Regions from separate parts of the Priestia flexa genome, predicted to be linked through region 3. Evidence: riboswitches for the same ligand, from Rfam matches in the RefSeq annotation. Region 3 holds a riboswitch; each other region holds the start of a gene.

The links. A riboswitch is a leader RNA that binds a small molecule or an ion and turns the genes downstream of it on or off. The one in region 3 is predicted to bind S-adenosylmethionine.
Region 1: linked by a shared signal. The riboswitch ahead of LZP85_RS03430 (M20 family metallopeptidase) and the one ahead of mtnW (2,3-diketo-5-methylthiopentyl-1-phosphate enolase) in region 3 are both predicted to bind S-adenosylmethionine.
Region 2: linked by a shared signal. The riboswitch ahead of LZP85_RS17410 (YezD family protein) and the one ahead of mtnW (2,3-diketo-5-methylthiopentyl-1-phosphate enolase) in region 3 are both predicted to bind S-adenosylmethionine.

The regions. Positions count from the first base shown of each region.
Region 1 is NZ_CP090431.1:675,380-682,001, reverse strand. Features, by position in the region: gene LZP85_RS03440 (hypothetical protein) at 328-987, shown strand; gene LZP85_RS03435 (protein-glutamine gamma-glutamyltransferase) at 1,174-1,986, opposite strand; gene LZP85_RS03430 (M20 family metallopeptidase) at 2,078-3,280, opposite strand; SAM riboswitch class I at 3,351-3,455, opposite strand; SAM riboswitch class I at 3,555-3,652, opposite strand; gene LZP85_RS03425 (aspartate aminotransferase family protein) at 3,812-5,131, opposite strand; gene LZP85_RS03420 (HAD hydrolase-like protein) at 5,861-6,532, opposite strand.
Region 2 is NZ_CP090431.1:3,376,167-3,382,788, reverse strand. Features, by position in the region: gene LZP85_RS17420 (alanine/glycine:cation symporter family protein) at 1-631, opposite strand, end outside; gene cdaS (sporulation-specific diadenylate cyclase CdaS) at 842-1,465, opposite strand; SAM riboswitch class I at 1,688-1,794, shown strand; gene LZP85_RS17410 (YezD family protein) at 1,899-2,042, shown strand; gene LZP85_RS17405 (phosphoadenylyl-sulfate reductase) at 2,138-2,848, shown strand; gene LZP85_RS17400 (sulfate permease) at 2,868-3,923, shown strand; gene sat (sulfate adenylyltransferase) at 3,961-5,109, shown strand; gene cysC (adenylyl-sulfate kinase) at 5,122-5,721, shown strand; gene cobA (uroporphyrinogen-III C-methyltransferase) at 5,840-6,619, shown strand.
Region 3 is NZ_CP090431.1:968,004-974,625, reverse strand. Features, by position in the region: gene LZP85_RS04920 (sugar ABC transporter ATP-binding protein) at 1-574, opposite strand, end outside; gene LZP85_RS04915 (sugar ABC transporter substrate-binding protein) at 587-1,657, opposite strand; gene LZP85_RS04910 (1,2-dihydroxy-3-keto-5-methylthiopentene dioxygenase) at 1,844-2,359, opposite strand; gene LZP85_RS04905 (methylthioribulose 1-phosphate dehydratase) at 2,373-3,011, opposite strand; gene LZP85_RS04900 (2-hydroxy-3-keto-5-methylthiopentenyl-1-phosphate phosphatase) at 3,008-3,667, opposite strand; gene mtnW (2,3-diketo-5-methylthiopentyl-1-phosphate enolase) at 3,667-4,905, opposite strand; SAM riboswitch class I at 4,994-5,101, opposite strand; gene LZP85_RS04890 (pyridoxal phosphate-dependent aminotransferase) at 5,198-6,394, opposite strand; gene LZP85_RS04885 (carbon-nitrogen family hydrolase) at 6,502-6,622, shown strand, end outside.

The DNA of each region.
Region 1 (6,622 bases), 290 kb from region 3:
GAAAAGGTAAAAAAAATTCCTAGCTGATTTACGCAGCTAGGAAGGTGGATCCACGAAAAATCCCAAGTCCCTTTTTCAAGAGGTTATACGAAATCGCAGGAGAATAATGTGATCTTGAATACATCATATTCTCTTTTTAACAGTAATGCCAGGAAAATGTCAGAAAACCTTACATACTTTTTTATATTTACATTTCTCCGATGTATTTCAACACATTTATTATTAAATTGTTTTAAAAGAAATTTGTCGTTTTTCCAGGAAAATATGGTAAAGTAATAGTCGTTACGATTCTATTTACCTAGTAATTATGGAAAGGGCCGACACCAAATGTTAAAAAAAGAAATGCTTTTTTGTGTATCAATCATACTTTTAGGCTTCACTTTTTTTGCAACAAAACCCGCTTCAGCAATGAGTACGGGATCTGAGCGATATACTATTTCTTCATATGTTGCTTATCTTAATACCCAGGGAGAGTCAGATTCAGCAGAGCAATTTTCAGCTTTATCTCCTGAACAGCAAGAAAAAGTTATCTACTACTTAAATCACCCAGACGAGCTACTTAATTCTATTGAAGTAACGGAATCCGTTGATTACGATGACGCGCCTACAAGCAATACAGCGGTAGCATCTGCATATGCAACGCCGCGTTTTTCCACATTATCGTCTGGTGTGTCACGCACAGCTTCCTATACAGCACAGTATAAAATTGCAGGGTTTACTACTACGCAAGTGAAAGCTACAGTCTATTATTCTACAAGTGGATCTAACGTTACGTCCGTACAAAGTGTGAGCGGAAAAGTTGTGAAAAACGTCAATCCCCTAGTCTCAATTTCAAAACAAAATTCCAAAACATGGGTCTCTTCTAACCGTGCTTACGGACAAATTGATTGGAATTGGAAGGTTGGGTTCAAAACAGCTGGTGTAAAGCGTCAAACTGTATATGGTACAGCCAGCGGTTCATCAGGTGGTTCATCTTCTACTCTTTAAATGAATGGAGGAGGTATTCCTTATGAAGAAATTGTCGCTGTGGATCATCGGTATCACAATTGCGCTGCTTCTTTTGTTTATTATAGCAGGGTATGCTTCTTTCTATAGCAACTAAGGCAGATTATATTGGTTCACTTCTACTCTTTATCATAGGAAACCCCCGCTTTGTGAAAGCGAGGGTTTTTCTTAACCAATGTATGTGCTTGAGCCTATTTGACTCACAACAAGAGGGAGCTTATCATAATCAACTTCAACGAGGACATCACGATGAACATAAAATTGGCTAAGGTAGCGGAAACCAACACGCGTAATGTATGACGTTAAGTAAGCAGACTCTGTTGCGTTTTCTTTTCTCTTTTCATTTAGCCGTTCAATAATTCCTTCAGCGGATTTAACGCCTACGCCGTGTCCAAAATACAAGTCGTCACCAACGATAATCGTATTTTCACCTTGCCATTGAGGGGTATCTTCATGGTGATCAGGGTTTTTGAAATAAGCGCAGTCTCCCTCTAAAAAATCATAACCATGATGATTTTGAAGATTTAAATCTTCATCAAATTTACCGCTATATAATACTAAATTCGTAAATAATTGATTAAAATCCCTCTCTCCAATACTCTCCAACACACCTTTATAAAAAACCATAACAATCGCAACCGCACATTCAAACGCATAGAGCGAACCGTTAAAGAAAATATCGTTTAATGCGACGGATGGCAACACGTTCTCTTTTAGCTTAAATCCTCCTTTTTCGGTTCGAAGCCAATACGTTTCGTTACATTCAGATTCTTTAAAAGTTGCAAATCTCGCACCACTTCTATACAAAAGATACGATGCTTCTACAATTCGTAGGCGGGTAGTCAGCTCAAAATCTAACTGCATAATATTGTCATACCGATAAATTGTTTGATACTGAGCCATTTTTCTCAAAATCTGTGCTTTATTAGCTTCAAGCATGCTATATGGTACTGCATTCATATTTAATGCACGACCCTGCACAATAATAATAAGTGCGTCCCCCTTTCACTTACGTTCTTTTTATCATACGAGTGAAAGAGAGCTTTTATGAGAACGAAAGAAAAGGTGTATTCTAGTCTAGCTCTGCCTGCTTCTTCGTAAATTCGTCTTTTATAGCACAAAGCGTGTCCTCTTCAGTTAATAAACGTAAGCCAATGAGAGCAAGACCTTTTGTCCCTTGAAGTAACCCTTTGTCACCTTCTGGAGATTTAGCTGCTTCACGAAATTCATCAGTGTGCCAAGCCAGCGTTTCAGCACCGATTTTGATATAAGGGTGAATGGTTGGTACCACTTGACTAACATTTCCTGCATCAGATGAGCCAATTCCAGGCTTATGCGCCGTATCTACGTCTTCGCCTAATTCTGTAAATACTTCTTCAAATACTCGATCAAAAGCGCGGTTTAGCTGAATATGATCTACTTTATTTTGAATGAAATATGCGTTAAGTTTAGCACCAGTTGCCATAGCCGCTCCCTTTGCGATTTGCTGTACTCTCTCCGTCACTTGATCACACTCTTTACGCGTTTGTGCGCGAATATAAAAGCGCGCTTTTGCATAGTCGGGAACAATATTGGGAGCCGTTCCTCCGTCTGTAATAATGCCGTGAATTTTCACATCATCCTTTACATGTTGACGAAGTGCGTTCACTCCATTGAATAACTGAATAACCGCATCTAACGCGTTAATGCCTTCTTCAGGAGCTGATGCTGCGTGAGATGCCTGTCCATAAAACTCAAAATCAATAGGATCTACAGCTAGCGTTGTCCCTGTAATACACGTTTCTTTTCCAGGGTGAACCATCATGCAAGCATTTAAGTCTTGCACAAGGCCCGCTTTTACAAAGCTTCCTTTTGCACTTCCATTCGGTCCACCTTCTTCCGCTGGGGTGCCCAACACAACAAGTTCTCCTCCTATTTCGTCAAGCACTTGGCTAAGCGCAATCGCTGCTCCTACGCTAGTTGTTCCAATAATGTTATGACCACAAGCATGTCCAAGCCCTGGAAGCGCATCATACTCCGCAAGAAATCCAATTCTCGGTCCTTTTCTTGCGGATGCTTTTTTTGCTAAAAATGCTGTATCATGTCCAGCTACCCCGCGTTCCACGGCAAAGTCTGCTTCTTCTAGCAGCTTACATAAGAGATAAGATGCAAATTTCTCTTCATTTCCGATTTCAGGATGGTCGTGGATTGCATGACTTGTATCTATGTAAGTTTGAGCTTGTTGGTTAATATACTCAATAACGCTTTCTTTAAGCTTTTCTATCTGTAAATTCATTCTTACACCCCATTTACTAAAAATAAAAAGGAAGCTTCATAGAAGAAGCTTCCTTATCTAAAGAACCTGCTTCTTATCGTTCAAGCTTCTAAGCGCTTGCTGGAATTAGCACAGTGCAATCAGCCTGTTGCTGAGGTGTCATAGGGCCAGGTCCCTCTACCTCTCTAGATAAGAAAACGTACAGTATGTAGTTATAAAATAATAAAACCTCCACTTACAGTGTCTTAATGACTGTAAGAAGAGGTTGGGATCACGTAAGTAAGAACCAGCTCTCTTCTTATCTATCAAGCACTGCTTGTTGGAGTTGGCACGGTTCAAATGTCCGTTGCCGAGGTTTCACAGGGCCAGTCCCTCCACCTCTCTGGATAAGAAGTTTGTCGAATATTGTAGAATATTGTTGATAACTTAAATCTTATGTTACACGCTGAGCAAAGGAATGTCAATGACTTTTCTGAAAAGATTTTTCTTTCTAACAATATGATACCGCTATCATAACTAGACCAACAAAAAAGAGTGCTTTAAGCACTCTTTTTATACATTAATAGCAACTTTTTGCTCATATAAATGAATAGCCTGATCTAGCATAGCAAGACCTTCATCAATCTGCTCTTTCGTTACGGATAAAGGTGGAACCATACGAATCACTTCGCTTGCATTGCCACAGAAATAGAAGAGAACGCCTTGTTCAAGAGCTAAGTCTAGAATTTCAAATAGTGCATCCCCATTGGGTTCACCTGTTTCAGGATGTACAATCTCAATTCCGATCATAAGTCCCACTCCACGGATGTCTCCAATTAGCGAATGCTTTTCTTTTAACAGCTCCAATTGTTTGAGCGCATAAGCACCCATTTCTTTTGCATTTTCGAGAAGATTTTCTTCTTGAAGCACTTCAAGTGTAGCAAGCGCAGCCGAACAGCCAATTGGATTACCGCCAAACGTAGTGCTATGCGTGCCAAGAGGCCATTTTTTCATAAGCTCTTGTGAAGCCACAGTAGCACTTAACGGAATGCCTGAAGCGATGCCTTTTGCAATAGCCATAATATCTGGCACGACGTCAAATGTCTGTGCAGCAAACCATTCTCCAGTACGTCCAAAACCTGTTTGCACCTCATCAAAAATGAGTAAAATGCCATGACGGTCACAGATTTCACGAAGCTTTTTCATCCAGCTTTTTGGTGGAATGATATATCCACCTTCACCAAGAACAGGCTCTAAAATAACAGCTGCTACTTCTTCTGGCGTTACTTGATGTTTGAACAGGGTATTAAAGTCTTTTTCAAGCTTGTCTTCAAAATAAGCATCCACATCAACATTCTCTGGACATTCTTTTGGGTTTGCATATGGAATTTGATAGGTTAAGCCAGAAGGCTGCTGAAACTGACGGTATTTACTTTTTGAAGTTGTGACGCTTAGCGCTCCCATTGAGCGTCCATGAAAACAGCCTAAGAATGACACGACGTAAGGTCGTTTTGTTACGTGACGAGCAAGTTTTAAGGCTCCTTCAATTGCTTCCGTACCGCTGTTTCCAAAGAAGAAACAGTCCAGGTTACCAGGCGTAACTTTTCCTAGTTCGTCAGCTAATCTTAAGATAGACTCGTACATAATAACGCCAGAAGGCCCATGAAGTAGCTGATCAGCTCCGTCTTTAATAGCTTGCACAACTTTTGGATGACGATGTCCAACATTCGTTGTTGCAATTCCAGATGTAAAGTCTAGGTATTGTTTGCCGTCTAATCCATAGTAGTAGCACCCTTCTTCTTTTATAACGGGTAGATTTGGATGATCTTTTGCCATAGTAGGTGCTAAAAGTTCAGGCATTCTGTTAAATAGATGATTCCAATCGTTTGACATAGTAATCCTCCTGTTTTCTAACAAATTATTAAAAATATTCTAAAAACATTTGATGTCTTTATGATAAATGATGTGCATGCCGATGTAAATGAGTGTTTTAGGAATGATGACTCCATCATAGACTACGACTCTACAGGGTTTGTATATAAAATAGATTATTTTTATTTTTATGCTTTTTTTCTTTTTAAAACTTCTGATAAAGCTTTGATAGAATAATATTTCTGTTTTATTCTACTATGTATTTTTATAAAAATCAATTGCATATATATAAATTTCTATGGTGACTAGTAGTTCTTATTTAGTTATTAAGAATGGGCTCTCCGCTTAGTGTAATTTAGAAACCATTCTTTACTTAGCATGATTTCCATTTCAGATTGCTCCCTTTCCGCAGGGCGAGCGTTGAGCCTCTTCGTAAACTGCGGGGTCTCAACTGACTCGCTAGTCCTGCTGGAGTGTCGCATCTTCCATTCCAATCACGGGCTTTTTATAGGGAAAACCTTTGATGAGGTTACACTCTGTATGCAATTTAAAAATACTCTTTGCTTTGCATCATTGCCACTTATCATTAACTCTTTACACATAGATTTGTCGCACGAAGCATTCTAAAACACTAGCATTTTATTAATTATATGCGAGTAAAAGACAAATTGGCTGATTTAAGCTTGGTACACTACCAGACTTAAACCAGCCAATCTGTTTCATCATTTAAAACCTAACTTTTTAGGATAATTAGATAAATAAGCTATTATTTATTTTAGGTACAATTGTTTTCAGTTCAATTAAATCATCTATTACGATATCAGCCTGAGCTAGTTCATGCTCTTGTGCAAAATCGAAATTACATCCTACTGCAATCAAATGATTATTTTTGGCAGCGTTGATATCGGACAGACGATCTCCGACTACTGCCGCTTGTTTTATATCGTATTTTTTTATAATTTTTTTAACTAAATCACTTTTGTCTAAGGTTTCTATTTGTTCAATACTAAATGTTTCAGTAATCCAATTATCCAAACGATAATAACTTACAATGGCTTCTAAATAATCCTTTAAGCCATTACTAGCTATGTAAATGGAACAACCATTCTCTTTTAAATAACTAAAAATCTCTTTTACATTAGGATATAGAGCACCTTTGCCCTTTTTGATATTCTCAATTAATCTATTCAAAAAATAAGCATCGGCTTGCATTCTTATTTCATTCGAATGATTAGGTAATAAAGCTTCCCATACTTTCGGCAAAGGTACCCCCATAATGTTACGATATTTATCAATAGGCGTCTCAGCATCCCATTCATTTAGTAAACGTAAATGATTAAAGGTATCATCAAGTGATATCTCTAAAATTTTATCCGTTTGAAACAACGTTCCATCCATATCAAAAATCAGTGATTGTATCATTACTCCCTCTCCCTTTTTCACAATTAAAACCTAACCTCTTATTCATAATACCATAAAAAGTAAATTAAACTTTTATAAACCAAGTACAAG
Region 2 (6,622 bases), 1.6 Mb from region 3:
TGGCTACTCGTTTAATACCACCAAAAATGAGAACACCCACAATGGCTGTAACAACAACACCAACAATTAAGCGATTAACGCCAAAAGCTTCTTCAAAAGCAAGTGAAATAGTATTAGCTTGTACAGAGTTAAATACTAATCCGAATGAGATTGTAATTAAGATGGAAAATAAAACACCCATCCAGCGTTTGTTTAAACCTTTTTCCATGTAGTAAGCAGGACCACCACGAAAACCGTCTTTGTCTTTTACTTTATATACTTGAGCAAGGGTGCTTTCAATAAAAGCTGATGCTGATCCAACTAAAGCAACAACCCACATCCAAAACACTGCTCCAGGTCCCCCAAGAGCAATTGCAGAAGCAACACCAGCAAGGTTCCCAGTACCTACACGAGCTGCTGTACTAATAGCAAAAGCCTGAAAGGAGGTAATTCCTTTTTTATCGCTTCCGTCTGTTTTAGCGCCTTCACCTAACAAGCGAACCATTTCTTTGAACTGACTAAACTGAACGAATTTTGTACGAATTGTAAAATATAATCCAACTAATAAAAGAAGCGCAATTAATATGTAAGTCCATAAAAAATTATTGGCTTCATCCACAAAGCTGCTGAATAGAGTCGATATGGTTTCCATCCTAAAAGTTCTCTCCCTTAATTAATGATTAACCTTAGCTGTTCATAAAAAGAGTCATTTTAATGATGCTTTTTTAAAATGTGTAAGGTTTTCTGACATTAGTGATTATAGCGCGTTAGACGTATAAAAGGCAACCTGTAATAAGTTTTTTTTATCGTGTAATCTCTTTTTTTATAACTATAAGGTATGATGTCAGACAGGTGTAGTCGCTTACAGGATGTTTTTGCTGGAATGGATTGGATATAAGCTACCGTCTAAAGCAAAAGATATTCGACCGCTTTCTTCTGATACAACTAAAATAAGTGCGTCGCACTGTTCAGACATACCAAGAGCTGCACGGTGGCGTGTTCCAAGCTTCTTTTGCAGTACTTTTGTGGACAGTGGTAAAACATTAGCAGCCGAAATAATTTGATTGTTTCTAATCACAATGGCACCATCATGTAATGGATTTCCAGGATAAAAAACTGTTTCAACGAGCGTAGACGTAACGGGAGCGTGAATAGGAATTCCTTTTTGAATTAAGTGCTCCACTGAGTCATTTCTCTCAATAACCATTAAAGCTCCATGATGTTTCTCAGATAAATTATGTATCGCGAGTGAAAGAGCTGCGTATTCGTGGGTGTAAGGAGACAAGTAATGTCTTAAATAATAGGATGCAGCTGTGGACTGTACGCTTTGAAATAATTTTCTTAAGTCTTCAAAATCACATAAAACACAGTGGTCACTGCTTTCTAGATGTTGCTGAATTTTGGTTGCTTCCGCTGCTATTTGACTTAAATGATTTTGTAAACTTTGTTTAATTACATCATCTAATTGAAAAGAGTGACTTTCCATCATTGAACATAGCTCCAATCTAAAATAATTATTATGTTTTAATGTGTACGAAAGACATAAATCTATACTATAACGGTGTGAATTAAGAGTGACGCCCAAAAAAATTGCGCATATAATGAAAAAATAATAGATATTTCTGTTAATTTAAAGTATAGTTTTCTTATCGGATAAATTATTTTTGCTGTTGACAAATATTCTAAATATGCTAAAATTTTTAAAAAATACTTATCCAGAGTGGTGGAGGGAACTGGCCCTTTGAAACCCAGCAACCTGCATGTTGTGCAAGGTGCTAACTCCAACAAAATGATTTTCATTTTGAAAGATAAGGTGAATTTGTTGCCTAATCAGTCTTTCAGATGTGGAAGACTTTTTATTTTCCATGAAAAAACAGAAGCCTGTTGAATATATTGTTAACAAATAAGGAGGGACTGTGATGGCACAAAACTCTGACTTAAATTCTGTTTTTGCAAGCGTAGAAAAAATGTTAAGCGACATGAAGTTTGGCTCAATCACGCTTGTGGTTCAAGATGGGAAAGTAGTTCAACTCGAGAAAAATGAAAAAGTAAGAATTAAATAAATAGCTGACTAGACAAACTAGAGGCGGTTTTATCCTTCATTATGGGGGTAAAACCGTCTTTTTTGATTGGATAACAAAGTATTGGAGTGAAAATCATGAGTGTATATACGTATGAAAATTGGCCAAATCAATTTCCGACTTTTGATGAGCAAGATGAAACAAAGGGAGCTTTAAAGGCGTTAGAGTGGGCATATAACCATTATGGTGATTCTCTTATTTACGCATCTAGCTTTGGAATTGAAGGAATTGTATTAATTGATTTAATTTCAAAAGTGAAAAAAGATGCTCACATTGTTTTTTTAGACACAGGTGTTCATTTTAAAGAGACGTACGAAGTCATTGAAGCAATTAAAGAGAGGTTTCCAGATTTACGTATCCAAATGAAAAAGCCTAACCTATCGCTAAAAGAGCAAGCTGAAAAGCATGGAGATGAACTTTGGAAAACTGAGCCTAACCTATGCTGTCAAATTCGCAAGATTATTCCTTTAAAAGAATCACTTGCTCCGTATGATGCTTGGATTTCAGGGTTAAGAAGAGAACAATCTGAATCAAGAAGTAAAACAGAGTTTTTTAATAAGGACGAGAAATTCAAAAAGATTAAAGTTTGCCCATTAATTCATTGGTCTTGGAAAGAAATTTGGCGATATGTATATAAGCATAACTTGCCGTATAACAAACTTCACGATCAAGGGTATCCAAGCATTGGATGTGAGCCCTGTACGCTACCTGCCTATAACATGGAAGATTTACGATCTGGAAGATGGGCAGGTACTAAGAAAGTGGAATGTGGCTTACATGAATCTTAAATGAAAGAGCTGAAAATTTATGCTTGTTTACATTGCTTTTGCAATCGCCCTCTTTTTTGCGATGAATATTGGCGCAAGTGGTGCAGCTGCTGCTATGGGAGTCTCTTACGGTTCAGGTGCCATTAAGCATCGCAAAGTGGCATTAGCTATATGTGCACTAGGTATTTTACTAGGTGCTGTTATCGGTGGAGGAGAAGTTGTTAAAACCATTGGTTCTGGTATTATCCCAGAAAGTATTCTAACGGTGGAGCTAGTTATTATTATTTTAGCTTCTGCAACTCTATCATTATTCTTTGCTAATTTAATTGGAATACCACTATCAACTAGTGAAGTGACAGTAGGATCAGTTGTAGGTGTTGGGATTGCCTATCAATCTGTTTATATACAAAAGCTATTAATTGTTATGAGCTTTTGGGTTATTGTACCGATTATTTCGTTTGTAATTGCCTTTGTATGTGGGTGGTTATTAAAAAAGAAAAAAACGCCTACTCAGCAAAAGTGGAAAAAGCCACTTGCAGTTTTAGTAATAGCTACCGGTTTTTTTGAAGCTTTTTCAGCCGGTATGAACAACGTAGCAAACGCCGTAGGCCCGCTTGTTGGAGCTGGTATGATCAGTACATCAACTGGCGTTATAGCAGGTGGGTTAGCCGTTGCGGTTGGTGCATTACTTTTAGGAGATCGAGTAATTGAGACAAATGGGAAGAAAATCACGGATTTCACGGTGGGTGAAGGGTGTATTATTTCTGGAACAGGTGCGTCGCTTGTTACCGCAGCTTCCGTATTTGGACTCCCTGTCCCTTTAACGCAGGTTACAACATCTTCTATCATTGGAATAGGGGCAGCTAAATCTGGTTTTACATCTGATCAAAGACAGGTCATTGTTCAGATGCTAAAGGTATGGGTTGTATCGCCGGTTTTTTCTCTCGTTATCTCTTACGGTTTAGTGAAATTAGTGGTTGAAACAGATTTTTATGCGTTTGTGGTATTGATAAGCGGTTGTATTGCAACTTATGGCATTCTTAGTTTAATTAAAACAACAAAACAAAAACAAGAAAACCAAAAGATGACTGCTTAAAGATAAATATTAGTTATTCATTGAGGAGGAGTTTAGAATGAGTTCGATTCAAGCACATGGTGGAGAGTTAGTTAATTTATATCAACCTGATTATGATTATACAGGTGTTACGAAAGAGATTGAATTAGATAATATTGCATTAAGTGATTTAGAGTTAATTGGAATTGGTGGATACAGCCCTATTACAGGCTTCTTAGGACAGCGTGATTATGAAGCTGTTGTGGAAGGAATGAGGTTAGCTGACGGGACAGTATGGAGTATTCCAATTACTCTTCCTGTTACAGAAGAAAAAGCACATGAGCTACAAGTAGGAGATCAAGTTAAGCTTGTTCAAGATGGTGTGGTTTACGGTGTTTTAACAGTATCTGAGACGTATAAGCCTAATAAGGAAAAAGAAGCAGAGCATGTTTACCGTACGGCAGAGCTAGCTCATCCGGGAGTGCGTAAATTATTTGAACGTCCAAATGTATATGTGGCAGGTCCAATTGTACTTGTAAATCGTACGCAAAAAGATAAATTTGAAACATATTATTTAGATCCAGCACAAACAAGAGAGGTTTTTAAAGAACGTAACTGGAAGAAAGTTGTAGGTTTTCAAACTCGTAATCCTGTTCATCGTGCTCATGAATACATTCAAAAATCAGCTTTAGAAATTGTTGATGGATTGTTTCTAAATCCACTTGTAGGAGAAACAAAATCTGATGATATTCCAGCGGATATTCGTATGGAAAGCTATGAGGTATTGTTGAAAAACTATTATCCAAAAAATCGCGTATTCTTAGCTGTTTTCCCAGCAGCAATGAGATATGCTGGCCCTCGAGAAGCTATCTTCCATGCATTAGTACGTAAAAACTTTGGATGCACGCATTTTATTGTAGGTCGCGATCATGCTGGTGTAGGTGACTACTATGGCACATACGATGCGCAGCTAATCTTTAATAACTTTACAGAAGATGAACTTGGTATTACGCCATTATTCTTTGAACACAGCTTCTACTGCAAGAAGTGTGAAGGAATGGCTTCAACTAAAACATGTCCACATGAAAAAGAAGACCATGTCATTTTATCAGGAACAAAAGTACGTGAAATGCTTCGAAATGGTGAAGTTCCACCAAGTACGTTTAGCCGAAAAGAAGTAATTGAAGTGTTAATAAAAGGATTACAGCAAACAGTAACTTCAAATTAAGGGGCGGTTGAATTGAGTAAATCAACAAATATTACATGGCACGAATCAGGCATTAATAAAGAAGCAAGAAGACAACAAAACGGACATTATAGCTTTGTATTATGGTTTACTGGTTTATCGGGTTCAGGCAAGTCAACCGTTGCAAACGCAGTAGCACAAGCATTGTTTGAAAAAAACATTCGCAACTATGTATTAGATGGGGATAATATTCGCTTTGGTTTAAATAAAAATTTAGGCTTTTCTGCTGAAGATCGTACTGAGAACATTCGTCGTATCGGAGAAGTTTCGAAGCTGTTTGTTGACAGTGGGCAAGTTGTCTTAACAGCCTTTATTTCACCATTTAAAGAAGATCGTACGCAGGTAAGAGAGCTATTAGAAGCGGATGAATTTGTAGAAGTGTACGTAGAGTGCCCGCTTGAAGAGTGTGAAAAACGAGATCCAAAAGGGCTTTACAAGAAAGCGAGAAGTGGTGAAATTCGTGACTTTACAGGTATCGATTCACCTTATGAAGCTCCAGAAAATGCTGAACTGGTCGTAAATACATTTAATCAAACTGTTGAAGAGTGCGTTGAAACAGTTTTAGCATACTTAACAAATAAAAAATTTATTTAAAAGATATAAATAAAGGCCCTCACATCGCAAGAGCAAAGCTGTGCTTTGCATCGTGAGGGCCTTTGCTTTATTCATCAATAAGAGTAGATTAATAATATTGAGAGGGTGAAATAGAAAAATGGGGAAAGTGTATTTGGTTGGGGCAGGTCCAGGAGATCCAGAGTTAGTTACGATTAAAGCAATAAAAGCTATTCAAAAAGCAGATGTAATTTTATATGATCGCTTGGTGAATAAAGAGTTATTAGAGTATGCTAAAGCAGAAGTGAATATCATTTACTGTGGTAAGTTGCCTAATTATCACACGTTGAAACAAGAAACAATTAATAGCTTTCTAGTGAAGTTTGCTAAAAAAGGTAAAGTTGTCGTGCGCTTAAAAGGGGGAGACCCTTTTGTATTTGGACGAGGAGGGGAAGAGGCAGAAGCTCTTGTAGAGAATAATATTGACTTTGAGATTATTCCTGGGGTTACATCGGGAATTGCTGCAGCTTCATATGCGGGAATACCTGTTACACATCGTGACTATAGTGCAAGCGTAGCTTTTATAACAGGGCATCGTCAAGACGAGCCTCGTAAAGCCATTAAGTGGGAGCAGTTAACAACAGCTGTTGATACATTGGTGATTTACATGGGTGTTAAAAACCTACCTTATATTTGTGAATCGCTTATGGAGCACGGAAAATCAAAAGATACGCCTATTGCACTCGTTAATTGGGGAACGTATGCTGAACAGCAGCGCACGGTTAGTGGTACGCTAGATACAATTGTTAATATCGTAAACAAAGAGAAGGTAGGAAATCCAAGTATAATTATTGTAGGCGAGGTTGTTCGCTTTCATGAAAAGCTAAATTGGTTTGAAAAATTAGCTTTTACACAATATGCTTGTGTTGAAGAGGCTTAGTAA
Region 3 (6,622 bases):
TTAAGTTCGTCACAACTTCAAACAAACGCTTTGTCTCATGTTGACTTAGCGGTGCTGTTGGTTCATCTAAAATAATATATTCCGCATCTTGTAAGATCGCACGAGCGAGTAATACCTGCTGCTTTTCTGCTAGCGTTAATTCCGATACATTCTTTTTAACGTTTAACGTTGAACCCAGCATAGCAAGCGCCTTTTTCGCTTCAGTATCATGTTGCTTCCACTTAACAATTGCAGGGCTACCTTTACTTGTTTGGCGGTCCAGCACAATATTCTCTGCCACCGTTAGTGATGGTACAAGCGCGACATCGACTTCTTGATGAACAATTGCAATACCTAAGTTTTTTGCGTCTTTTGGAGAACCAAGCGTAACAGAATGACCATTTTTGTAAATGGTCCCAGTATATTCTGAGTATGCTCCAGATAATATTTTCATCAGCGTACTTTTCCCTGCACCGTTTGCTCCCAGTAAAGCATGGATTTCGCCTTTTTTCACGGTAAAGCTCACATCTTGAAGCGCTTGAAATGATTCAAATGACTTTGCGATATGCTTCATTTCTAATTGTTCGATCGTCATCTGCCTTCTCCTCTACTCTTTTTGATTCCAAGCTTCTACAAACTCACCCACTTGGCCCATATTAATAGGCGCATCAGGTAAATCATCCTGAGTGATGAGCGTTGGGTTAAACGAGTAATATCTCGGTATGTCTTGTCCAGCAATTCTTTGCAGAACAAATTCCACTTGCTTTTCGCCAATTGCTGCTGGATTTACCGCTGCTGATGCTTTCCATGGACTATTTTCTTCTTGCATCATCTGCAGATCTTCATCCGATAAATCGACGCCGTAAACTTTAATTTCATCTCGGCCAGCTTCTTTAATTGCACGCGTAGCTCCTTTGGCGAATTCGTCCCAAGGTGCCCATACGGCTGTAATGTCGCCTTTGTTTGGATATTTTTTCAAGATAGCCGCCATTTTTGTTTGGGTATCTAGCGATGTATTAGATGTAGCGTTTCCAAATCGCGCTACTTCTTCTACGTCCGGATAACGTTCTAGCATTGCTTCATAAATGGTGTTTCGCTTTTCCATTGGCGCAAAACCACCAACAAAAATGTACACAATCTTTCCTTCGCCATTAATATCCTGCATCATTTGCTTTAAGCCTTGCAGCGCCAACATATAGTCATCTTGGTCAATCGTTGTTACGCCGTCTACATCTAGCTCAACATCAAATGCAACAACGGGTATACCTTTTGCAACGGCACGCTTCACGCCAGGTTCCAACGTTTCAGAACGACCGTGCTTAATGATAATACCATCCACATTTTGATTAATTGCCGTATCTAAATACGCTGCCATTTTTGACTGATCGTTATTGGCATCTGACACGGTAAGCTGAATACCTTGTTCTTTGGCAGCCGCTGTTGCACCGCTAATATACTGGGCTGCGTGCGTTCCCGTCGTAAACTCGGCAATAAGAGCGACTTTCGTATCTTTACTAACGTTTTTTGCTGTGAAATTCGCCTCTGTCTTTTGTTCTTCTTTGACTTGTGGCTTACTTGCCGCGTTTATATCCGGCTGTTCGTTTGTACATCCAACCGTAACGAACAGGACAAATAGCAATAAAATAAATGGACTGTACCATTTTTTTACATGTTTCATCTTCTTCCTCCATCTATTACTATTCTCATAAAAATAGTAAGAATTATTCCTAGCGCAATGAAGAGCAAGCGCCGACTTAAAGCTTTTATTGCTTAAGAAAATGCCGCTTCATCAAGAACAGAAGCGGCATTTTCTTGCGTTAACCACGCATACATCCTGCTATTTTTCCTTGTCTACAATCTCAATTTATTCGTAGATTGGCACCCAGCCTTCTGTTGTAACAAAAATACGAACGGCTACTACTTTGCGATCTTCCATTAGTGTAAAATAATGACGCACATTTTCTGGAACAGAAATTAAGTCACCTGGCTCTAACTCGACATCAAAGAATGAACCATCTTTTCCTTGAATGACGAAAATACCATGTCCACTGACGATAAAACGAACTTCGTCGTCCGTATGGTGATGCTCACGCTGAAAGTTTTTTAATAACTCTTCTAAGTTAGGCGTTGTATCTGATAACGAAATCACATCTTGTGCTTGATAACTTCGTCGCTCAGAAATATCCCTAATCTCTGTATCAAATGAAGCTAAGATTTCTTCTTTTTCTTCGTCTGTTAAATTAAATTTTTCACGCAGATTTTCAGGTAGCTTTGTAATATCCCAATTTTCATAAATGACTTCATTATTAGCTAAAAAGCTTGCTACCTCTTCTTGATTTTCAATGCGTGCATCTGTTGCATGTAAACGAATGTTTGCCATATGTAACTCCCCCTTAAGTAAGTGTTGGTTGATTATATTTCTTTAGTGAAAGAATTTTCACGTGATAACTAAATAAAAACTCGTATGCTTCTAGCACTTTTTTCGCTTCAAATGCATTTTCCCCCCATACGGTAATACCGTGGTTACGAATTAAAACAGCCCCTTGATCCGCCGTTACATATTCAGCAAAGACTTCAGCTAACGTCGGAATGTCCGCATAATTCGGAATAATCGGAACGGTAACCTCTGCATCTTCTTCCCAAATACCGAGTGCTTTAATAATCTCTTGCCCCTTAAACGTTACCTTTCCTTCGTCGCCATATAGTTCAGAAATGACGTTGTTATCAATTGTATGTACATGCAGGCTGCACCCAGCGTTTGTATGACTATAAACCTTAACATGTAAAAGCGTCTCAGCGGAAGGTTTCAAGTGTGTTTCTTCCGCTGCTTTCCCATGGCTATCTACAAGTAAGAAATCTTCACTTGTACGCTTTCGCTTATCTTTTCCACTAGCTGATACGAAGAAGGTTGTTGGCTCTTCACTTACTTTAATCGATAAGTTACCACTAGTTCCAAAAAACCAATCTCGCTGTGCAAGTTCTTCTTTTACATCCGCAATCTCTTGTAAACGCTGCTGTGCTAAAATACTCATACTTCCACCTCCGATAATTCGTTAATATGTTCAATGACATCATGGAATGTTTCAAACGGCCGATGCGGTAAATGTAACTCTTTGCATTTCTGAAGCAAGAAATCACGTGCCAATACGCAATCAGCCATTTTTGCTGCCTGCAAATCCGTAATGGAATCTCCAATTACGATGATAAAATCTTTGTCATCTACCAGGTTTCGTATAATTGACGGCTTACAGCAGCCACAGCCATTTTCACAGTGGCTATCGCATGTATGAGGCCACGTAATTTTAATCGTTTGCCCTAAAAAATCTGAGCCGTTGCAGTAAAGGTTCTTTTTATCTATTTTGCCGTCTAACATTGGTTCAACAAAAAAGTCAATTCCTCCACTGACAATATATAGCGGAATATCCTTTTCTTTTGTGTAATGCACAAACTGCTCGAATCCTGTTCGAATCTCCGAACTTGATAAAATAAATGATACAATCTCTTCTTTTAAAGAGATTGGCAGTAAAGAGAACATTTTGCCAACGCCTTCTTGAATCGATACGCGCTCTGCCAACACATCATCTTTGATAGCTTCCCACTCACTTGGAGCAAACTTTTTCATAATGGCAATGATGTTATCGCTGTTTGTAATCGTACCGTCAAAGTCACAGAAAATCTTCACGTTCATCACCCTTTCACCTTCACTGCTCCCCATAGCTCAAGTGCTTTTTGTAGCGCTTCGTCATTTGTATCTTCTAAAGGCTGTCCAGCAAGCGTAGCATCAACTGCTGCACGGAATGCTTTTCCTCCACCGACTGCTCCATCTGGGTGACCGTGTACGCCTCCGCCTGCGTTAATAATGCTATCCACACCGAAATCGGAAATAAGCTGCGGAACCATGCCTGGGTGGATACCTGCTGATGGAACCGGGAACGTTTGCTTATAGGTATGTAGCGGTCTTGTTACCTCGTATGTAATTCCAGCTGTATCTTCAAGCGGCATCGCGACGCTGCCGTACGGTGATGGGAATAGTGAAAAATCTGCTCCAACAACACGAAGTAATTTTCCTAGTAAAAGAGAATTTGAGAATCCATGAAATTCAGATGGTGTTAACGCACCGCTTACTGCTGGGTGAGCCATGATTGGTAAGTTAATATCATCATCTTCACGAAGAGCTTGTAGCACATCTAGTCCATATGCAAACACGTTAAACAATAGAGCATCGGCTCCGAGCTCCGCTGCTTTTCTAGCTTTCTCTTTTAAATCAAATGTACGCCCCGTTAAATTTACGGCATATAGCGTACGATGACCCGTTTCTTTATATACTTCATCAAGAACTTTTTTCCCTTCTGTAATACGCTTTTCGAACGGTGTCAGTTCGTTGTCAAATAGGATTTCGTCATCCTTTACAAGATCGACACCTCCAAGTGCTTGTGCCCGAAGCTGCTCCGTTAAATAATCCATATCACGCCCAATTACACCTTTAAAAATACTCATTACAAGAGGACGATCGTACACTTTTAGTTTCTCACGAATCCCTTCAATTCCAAAGCGTGGGCCAGGAAAAGCGGCTAATGCTTCTTGTGAAAACTCTAAATCTAATAATTTTACTTTTCCGTCTAATGATAGTTTTCCGAAAACAGTAACTAAAATAGCAGGTAAATCATTTGTATAATTAGAAAGCGGATAACCAATTTTCACAATCGCTTGCTTTGTCGTTTGCTCTAAATAATTGTTGACGCGATCGCAGTCTTCAAGTAGTGTAATGTCAACTACGCGCCCTTTGTGCTTTCTAAGTTGCTCCTGCTCAAGCAGAGGTAGATTTGTCCAAGAACCTACCGTTAAGCCTAGAGCAATGCCTTCTGCTTTTTTTTCAAAATTTCCTTTTTCATCATGTAATAAATAACTTGCAACGATTTCACTCATTTGCTTCAAACTCCCTTGCTGTAAATTTCCCATCGTTACGAAATAAAAAAGCCTCTTCTTGTGAGAAAGAAGAGGCTTTTTTGCTCTCTTCTTATCTCTCAGCTACTGCTGCAAGATTTAGCACCGTGCTTAACAAAACGTTAAGTCGGTTGCCGGGCTTCACAGGGCTAGTCCCTCCACCTACTCTTAATAAGAAAATTGCTATTTATATTGTATAATCGATTTTCACGCTAATCGTATTCATCAAAAATATGTGTTTATGAATCAACAACTTCTTACATATTAAGCCAACTCAAAAAGAATTGTCAACGTATTTTTTGAATAAATTTAATTTAGCAATTCGATCAACCGCTTCTTTCAGTCGATCTTCATCGGTTAATAAACCTACGCGCACATAGCCTTCTCCGTATTCACCAAACCCAATTCCAGGAGCAACAACGACGTGTGCTTTTTCAAGTAACAAATCAGAAAATTCTTCTGATGTATAGCTTTTTGGAACCGGCAACCACGCAAAAAACGACCCTGGTGGGGCTTCAACGTCCCATCCGATTTCACGCAGTCCATGAATGAGAACCTGGCGACGAGATTCATAGCGTTCGACTAGTTCATCTACGCAGTTCTGTGACTCTAGTAAAGCAACCGCGGCTGCTTGCTGTATTCCGCTAAATACACTTACAAATAAGTGATCTTGTAAAAGATTAATCGCTTCAATAACGCTTTCGTTTCCAACAGCAAAACCGATGCGCCACCCCGCCATATTATACGTTTTGGATAGCGTATAAATTTCAATGCCCACTTCTTTGGCACCTGGAGTTTGCAGAAAACTAATGGGCTTTTGACCGTCAAACCCAATTGCGCCGTACGCAAAGTCATGTACAATGCACGTATCGTACTGGCGAGCAAATTCAACCGTTTTTTCGAAAAATAATGCCGTAGCTACTGCGCCGGTCGGATTATTTGGGTAGTTTAAAAACATGAGCTTAGCTTTTTGCTTCACTTCTTCGCTTATTTCCTCGTAAACTGGTAAAAAATCATTCTCTTTTTTCAAGGGCATAGCTTCCATTTTCGCTCGTGCTAGCTCCACTCCTGACCAATAGTCTGGGTAACCTGGGTCGGGCACTAAAACTGTATCTCCAGGATTAAGTAAACACTGAGGAATTTCTACTAACCCAGCTTTGCCTCCAAACAAAATAGCGACTTCTTTTTCGGGATTTAGCTGGACACCGTATTCTCTTTCGTAAAACGCTGCTGCCGCTTTTTTCAAAAAAGCTTGTCCGCGAAACGGTGAGTACTTGTGGTAGTTTGGATTTTCACTCGCGTCTTGAAGTGCCTTGACAATATGAGGGGGCGTTGGCTGATCTGGGTTTCCTTGCCCTAAATTAATCACATCATGCCCTTCTTTTATTACTTTTGCAACTTTGCTAACAAGGGATGCAAAAAATTGTTTCGGTAAACTCTTCAATAGTTCTGATTGTTCAAACTGCTTCATGTGAACACCTTCTCAAAAAATTCTTGAAATTCTAGTCACAAATAATATATTGTAATAGTCAACTTGTAAAGTCATTTTTATAAAATAAATCAGGATGGTGAAGTTTAATGAGCTTAAAAGTAGCGTGTTTACAACTTGATCTTGCATTTGGAAACCCTAAAAAAAATTACGAGCATGCTGAAAAAAAAATGAAGGAAGCACTGCTTGAATCTCCAGATATTCTTATAC